Regions from separate parts of the Oleiphilus sp. HI0128 genome, predicted to be linked through region 2. Evidence: predicted binding sites of a transcription regulator. Region 2 holds the regulator's gene; the other holds the start of a gene.

Region 1 (3,710 bases), on a different contig from region 2:
GGCCGCCCTGGCTTTCAGGGAATACAGCAAAGTTTAATTTCTTCTCTAGCGCTTCATTTGCCTTCGCCAGAATGATACCGCCACGGGGACCACCCAAGGTTTTGTGAGTAGTAGACGTTACTACATCAGCGATGCCAACTGGGCTAGGATAAACACCCGCCGCAACCAAACCGGCAATATGCGCCATGTCTACGAATAAGAATGCACCGACTTCATCAGCAATATCACGAAAACGCTGCCAATCAACAATACGAGAGTAGGCAGAAAAACCTGCAACAATCATCTTTGGCTTATGTTCACGAGCAAGCGCTTCAACCTGATCGTAGTCGATTTCACCCGTTTGCTCATTCAAACCGTACTGCACGGCGTTATAGATACGACCGGAAAAGCTTACTGACGCACCATGCGTCAAGTGACCGCCGTGAGCCAAGCTCATTCCCAATACCGTATCGCCGGGAGAGCAAAGCGCCATATAAACAGCAGCATTGGCTTGCGAACCTGAATGAGGTTGAACGTTTGCGTAGTCAGCACCAAACAACTCTTTAGCACGATCAATCGCTAGCTGCTCAACCACGTCAACATGCTCACAACCACCGTAGTAACGCTTACCCGGATAGCCTTCAGCATACTTATTCGTTAATGCAGAACCTTGAGCCTCCATCACTCGAGGGCTGGTGTAGTTTTCTGATGCAATCAGTTCAATGTGTTCTTCTTGACGCGTTGCTTCAGCAGTAATTGCATTTGCTATTTCATCATCAAAGCCAGCTATAGTCATATCACGAGTAAACATTCATCGCCTCTATCATTCAGGAAAAAATAAGCCTCAAAACGGTCATTCCCTAGTCATTCTTCAACTCTTGTAATGAGCCATATAGAGTGAACAGAATTTGATCGTTCAAAAAAGCGCCATTTTATACGATTATTGTGTGAACTTCATCAATCATTTTTGTCGAAAATAATGTAACACAAACACTAAGCTGACTAAGCCAACAGCGCCCGCAACAACAAAGGTAGAAAAATACCCCAACATGCCAGCCAAGAGACCTCCCAGAGCCGCCGCCAAACCAGAGACCAAGACTTGAATACTGGCCTGAACGGTAAAGTCTGCACCTTCATGTCCGGAACGACATTGCGCCATCATCAGCGAGAAAAGGGCTACTGTAGACATGCCGTCGACTGCTTGCTCGAATATACTTAGACCATAGACCCCAAGAATCCCAACCCAGTGCAGGTCCACTAGCGTATAGAGAGCAATTCCCACAGCCTGGGCCAAGCCAGCAATAAGCATCATATTCTTTGCCCCCAGACGAAGGTATAAATACCCGCCTAAAGCAGCCCCCAGCAAACCCGCAATAGAAGACCATAAAGTGATCGTTGCCAAGTCCCCTAGCGAGAAGCCACTATCGATCAGCAAGGGCTTGATCATTACCGAGCCTAAGGAGTCTGCCAGTTTATAGGTGATTAACACCAATACCCAAGCAAGCATATTTGAACGCTTAAAAAAGCCCTTATAGACAGTTAGAGGCAATGCCCTAGCCATGCCTTTATCAGCAACACCTGCATCAAAGTTATTGGTCACCTTTGGGTAAACAGGGATAGCTCCAGTGAAGATTGGCAACATTAGTAGAACTAACAACAAGGCCATAAGCTGCATACTCAGACTCCAACCAAAGTGGTCTATCCCTAGTAACAAGCCGCTACCACTTAAAATCATTCCCAACTTAAAACCTGTTACCTGGACACTGTTTCCGATTCCCCTGAAACGCTCTGCTAGAACTTTCACAGCCAAACCGTCGGTTGCAATATCCTGAGTCGCGGCCGAGGTATTCACCAGTAGAATTCCGATGAGAAAAATAACAATCAAGGGGCCAAACAAGCTTTCATAGTTAGACATAGAAGCTAATAAGAGCAATCCGACAAGCAATAACTGCATCGCTACTATCCAGGTTCGATGCACGCCTATACGAGCCCAACCGATACGATCAACATAGGGAGCCCAAATAAACTTTAAAGCCCATGGCAAGGCAAGGAGTTTGATCAGTCCGATATATTCCAGCGACACGCCCTGGTCTCGCATAATGGCCGGAAAAGCATGAGCTAGCACTCCCGAAGGAAGGCCTTGAGAAAAGTACAGCGCAAACAGGACGGCTAGGCTGGCGACGGGCACGTTATATTCTCCTAAATCATCGATCTTGACGAGCAGCTCTTGCCATCAGCGTACTGACAAAGAAGCTCAAATGCGGGCAAAACTATCATCCAAGCGACCTACTTCACAAGCCCATATTTTTGTCTAAATCGTCATTTTTGCTTCACAAAACTGTCACACCCAAAAGCTAGCCTGAGCTCCAAATAAGGTGAGATGCAAAACAGTAAACATTTCGAAACTTTATCGATGCCAGTTAGGAGACACACTATGCAAGCACATGAATCTCAGAACCCGAGCACTTTTGAGCAAGAAAATTCTCTGGAAGCCATCCATGTAGACTTTATGGATATCGCTCACGAACTTCATCAAAAGCAAAGCGAATCAAAGAAAAAAGATCGTGCAAAGCGCCGCTCCCAAGCAAGAAGAGCAATTGAAGATCATCAGGAGAAAAAGCGTTTAGAGGCAGAGCTTAAAGAGTGGTGGGACGATTTATAACGTTCGTTTTGGCCCAATAGCTAGGCGCTACAGGATTACCAAGTCGCCCTCGTTACCTTGGTCCTCAACTGGTCGACGGCCTTCAGTTAAATAAAGAGCATCGTTGTGGAAGTCTACGTATAGGTGGCAGTCCATCACGCTATCGGTTATTTCACTGCTAATGGAAAAGTGACGAACAATCTCTTCACCATCGCAGTGAAAGTGTTTCATATCTGACTTACTCATCACCTCGGGCAAACCGATAGCCAACCGACAATTATGCTGCACCAAGCTATTTTTTATTCTACCTAGAAAACGGTTGGCCAATTCACAATTCCAATCTTCTTGAAAACTTGGGTCACCAATTCTATCTACATCAACTATCGGCATAGTTTACGCTAATAGTAAACGCGGTGTTTTTAATAGCAAAGAAATTGTCAGGTCTTCAGAGCCTGCCGTAATATACGAAGCCATCACTTCTCGGGAATATGAACTTCTATCCGTTACTTCTATTTGACAGCCCAAGCTTTCAAACTGCTTAACACAAGCTGCATCAAATATTTCGGTAATCAGCGCTTTTGCTTGTTCGCTCATAATTCATCTAAACCCAATTTGGCTAGTTGCACCCAAAAAACAAAAGCATACCAAGACTATCCATTTGTTCAGTGTAACCAAAGCATAGCGACTTTCCTATTATTTGCATACTGACGTGAACTTGAAGACATTTCTACTATACTTCTTTAATGCCATCGCACCACGTCACCATATTTCGGAAGTTTGAATGACGTCTCCCAAAAAACTGACTATTGGGCTATTTTTTCTCTGCACTCTACCTTTTTTACCTAATATGCTAGGAATTGACTTTGGCGCTGCGCCGACAAAAGTCGATATAGTGACAACACAAAGCTCGATGCTGGAAGCGCTGCAGGGAGCTATCCTACATACCATTCTCGAATGGAGCGCAATTTCTATTGCCTGTATCGGCGCTATCTTTGCGTTTGTTCATTACTACTATCATCGTAATATTACACTCCCTATCATGGGGCTTGCATTGCTCTCGGCAGCATCGATCGACATTTTTCATACCTTG
Region 2 (3,710 bases):
GCCGAGCTACTGGAAACCATTATCGATGCCGGGAAGTGACAAATAAACTCACTGCCTATGCCTTCTTCACTATGGATTTCCAGCTCGGCATTATGATTGATCAATACATGCTTCACGATCGCTAAGCCCAAGCCTGAGCCGCCACTTGAGTGGTCTCTGCTGGGGTCCGTTCGATAGAAGCGTTCCGTCAAGTGAGGGATGTGAACGGAATCAAAACCTTCACCGGTATCACGCACACAAAAGTGAGCACCTTCTTCATCCAGCCACCAGCTGATGTCGATATCACCACCGGTGGGCGTATACTTAACTGCATTAAACGCAAGGTTTGAGAAGGCGCTATAAAGCTGACGAGAGTCACCGGTAAATAAACAGGGTTTGGTGCTTTCAAAGTCCAAACGAATATTCTGATTTTTGTCAGCGCTAAAGGCTCGTGCGTCGCGGTAGACTTCTTGTAGTACCGGTTCGATATCGATCGCTTGAGTATTACTAGGCAGGCCTTCAGTTTCATACTTGGCGAGTAACAAGAGGTCACTAATCAGGCTTTCCATCCGTTTCGTTTGCTCTTGCATTGAATTTAAGGCTCTTCGCCACTTCTTAGGTGTATCTTCAGCATCCTGGAAGGTTTCGATATAACCTCTAATAACCGTCAATGGCGTTCTCATATCATGAGAAACATTGCTAACGAAGTCACGCCGCATCTGTTCAAGTCGCTGCACACGCGTCACATCTTGCGCGAAAACCAAGCGGTCATCTTTGCCAAACAAAGTGATATGTACTTGCAAAGTTGCACTTTTATTTAAAGGTGAACGTAGCTCTAAAGGTTCGTCGTAATTCTTGCTTTCAAAATATCGCTTAAAGGAAGGGTCTCTAAGCAAATTTGTTATCAGCTGACCTCTATCTGACTCTCGTTTAAAGCCAAGTACTGTACTTGCAGAGTCATTCCACCAGTCCATCGCACCTTCAGAGTTAGTCATGACGACAGCCTCTTTTAGTGCATTGGTAGATAATTGGACACGAGCAATCATTGACCGCAAGTTTTCTTGAGTAATGCGATTTTGATATTGAATTTGATATAGACCGTCAAACAGATCGCCCCATAAACCATGGCTTTCGGGAATTGCTTGGTCTTCTTGTACACTGTAAAGCCAACGATGCAGCTTAACAGCCTGGCTGATTGTCCAGGCTAAGTAGGCAAAGCAGCCAATCGCGAGAACCCACGCTAATTCCCCAATCAGCAGGCCAAGTACCAGCAAGCCAATCACAGCCCAAAAAAGGGAGTATAAGTGACCGATGATTCGTTTGTGCATAACCTTATGCTCCAGCACAGGAAGACAGATTCATTCTCTGATTCAATAGTTTGCCATTAAAACGCAAACGGTACAGAGAGTGTGCACCCTTCGTCAATGATCGAAGTCATGTGCATGAAAAATCGAGCTCCTTGCCACCTTTCTTATTTTATAACAAAGTTACCAATGCTCAAGCGCTATGCAGCACCTTGAGCAGAAAAACGATAGCCAGTACCTCGAACAGTTTGAACCAGGTATTCATGCCTTTCACCTAATGCCTTGCGAAGGCGCCGAATATGAACATCAACGGTTCGATCTTCAACATAGACATTGCCACCCCAAACTTGATCAAGTAGCTGGGAACGGCTATAAACGCGGTCTTGATGCGTCATAAAGAACTGCAGTAGCTTAAACTCAGTTGGCCCCATGCTCAGCAAATTATTGTGAGCGGTAACGCGATGACAAACTGGGTCAAGTACCAATCCATCTATTTCGATTTCACTTTCGACACCCGCAGGCGTCGCACGACGAAGTACAGCTTTAAGACGAGCAACCAATTCACGAGGAGAAAAAGGCTTAGTAATATAGTCGTCGGCACCGACTTCCAAACCCTGTACTTTATTATCCTCTTCGGTTTTAGCTGTCAGCATAATAATAGGGATATCACTGGTCGCTTCATTGCGTTTCAAGCGTCTTGCCAATTCAATTCCGCTAGTGCCTGGCAACATCCAATCAAGTAAAATCATATCGGGACGTTGATCCACAATAGCAATAAATGCATCCTGCGCATTTGAAGCTTCGATACAATTGTAATCAGCCATTTCTAAAGCAACAGCAATCATTTCTCTGATTGATGCTTCATCATCAACAATTAATACGGTTTTTTCTGACATAGTACTTACTCCAAAAATCAAACTGTATTAAAACGGCAAGCTGTTACAGTTTTATGACACTACACTGTAAGCCTATGCTGAGAACCTAATGAGCGCTCCTTTTTGCGAAGTTTTACAATTCACCTGACATAAAAGTCTAGAAACAGTCCCAGGAATAAAACCATACCCACCCAGTTATTGTTCAAAAACGCCTTAAAGCACTCATCTCTGTCACGATGGCGAATCAAGTGCTGCTGATATACAAATAGTACCGACGCAACGACAATACTCAGAAAGTAAAACTGCCCCATTTCAAGCTGTTCACCTAACAAGCTCAGCGTCAATATCACCAAAACCTGCAAAAATGCGATAATCGCCCGATCAGCCGAACCAAATAAGATGGCCGTGGATTTAACGCCGATTTTGATATCATCATCCCTATCGACCATGGCATACATCGTATCATAAGCAACGGTCCACAAGACTGTTGCCATATAGATCAACCAGATATGCGCAGGCAGTTCATTCACTTGCGCGGCATAAGCCATAGGAACGGACCAGGCAAATGCAGCACCTAAGACCACCTGTGGTAAATAAGTATAGCGCTTCATGAAGGGATAAGCAGAAGCAAGTGCGAGTGCACCAAATGAAAGGTAAATTGTCAGTTTATTGGTAAACAAAACCAGGATGAAAGACAACAGACATAAAACGGCGAAAAAGATCAAAGCCTGTTTTGCACTCACCCGCCCCGTCACCAGAGGGCGAGCTTCAGTGCGCTTTACATGACCGTCTATTTTTCTATCCGCAAAGTCATTGATTACGCAGCCTGCCGAGCGCATGAAAACAGAGCCGGCGATAAAAATAGCTAACACATCCATAGCTGGTATGCCCTCGGCAGCAAACCATAATGCCCAAAGCGTTGGCCACAAAACCAGATAAATACCTATAGGCTTATCCAACCTCGCAAGCCTTACGTAGTCCATTGCAACACTTGCAAACGCGGGTTTACTCTGAGTATTCATATGCCTATTTCTCTCGTTTGCTTGCCTCAAATACCCGAGGCATAAATAGTTCGCTCACCAGCAATGGTTTCTGACGAAGAAAAAATACCGAGCGCCGCCCAAATACGGGTTCTTTAAACTGTTTCACCAAGGAGACACTTTCAAGCTTACTACGCGTCATAACTCTGGATTTAAACAGAAATGCGCCTAAAGGCTTATCTCCCAAATACTGAAGCTGTCTTTCATAACCACTTAGCGTTGTTTTCGGAATAATACTGCGCGCTATCACCCATACTTCTCCGAAACAAAGCAGCTCAACTTCCCTGACCAGCGCTTTCTGACGCTCTCTCACTTTTAGTATCCGCCTCTCCTCAAGACTTGGTACAGCCCAGCCTTGATAAGTGACACGCACACTAAAGTTATTATTTGATGCTTCGATAAGCCTCTTGGTAAGTGAACCTTGATCAAAGACCCAGGAACCATATTGTTTAGGCACTTTCCAGTCGGGTATCCGCCGAGCGGCTGGCTTTAGCATCACATGCCCTTAACTG

The links. The regulator PhoB, encoded in region 2, activates phosphate uptake and scavenging genes when phosphate is short. The targets are predictions, from matches to a motif close to TGTCATANNNNTGTCANA.
Region 1: a site for PhoB is predicted at 2,308-2,325, ahead of A3763_RS15175 (PA3496 family putative envelope integrity protein). Genes of this name have one in related genera too.

What each region holds. Positions count from the first base shown of each region.
Region 1 is NZ_LWGG01000931.1:5,298-9,007, reverse strand. Features, by position in the region: gene glyA (serine hydroxymethyltransferase) at 1-790, opposite strand, end outside; gene A3763_RS15180 (MFS transporter) at 941-2,167, opposite strand; gene A3763_RS15175 (PA3496 family putative envelope integrity protein) at 2,414-2,641, shown strand; gene A3763_RS15170 (hypothetical protein) at 2,669-3,010, opposite strand; gene A3763_RS15165 (hypothetical protein) at 3,014-3,214, opposite strand; gene A3763_RS15160 (MASE3 domain-containing protein) at 3,402-3,710, shown strand, end outside.
Region 2 is NZ_LWGG01000853.1:3,097-6,806, reverse strand. Features, by position in the region: gene phoR (phosphate regulon sensor histidine kinase PhoR) at 1-1,307, opposite strand, end outside; gene phoB (phosphate regulon transcriptional regulator PhoB) at 1,484-2,179, opposite strand; gene ubiA (4-hydroxybenzoate octaprenyltransferase) at 2,299-3,180, opposite strand; gene A3763_RS13240 (chorismate lyase) at 3,185-3,694, opposite strand; gene A3763_RS13235 (hypoxanthine-guanine phosphoribosyltransferase) at 3,694-3,710, opposite strand, start outside.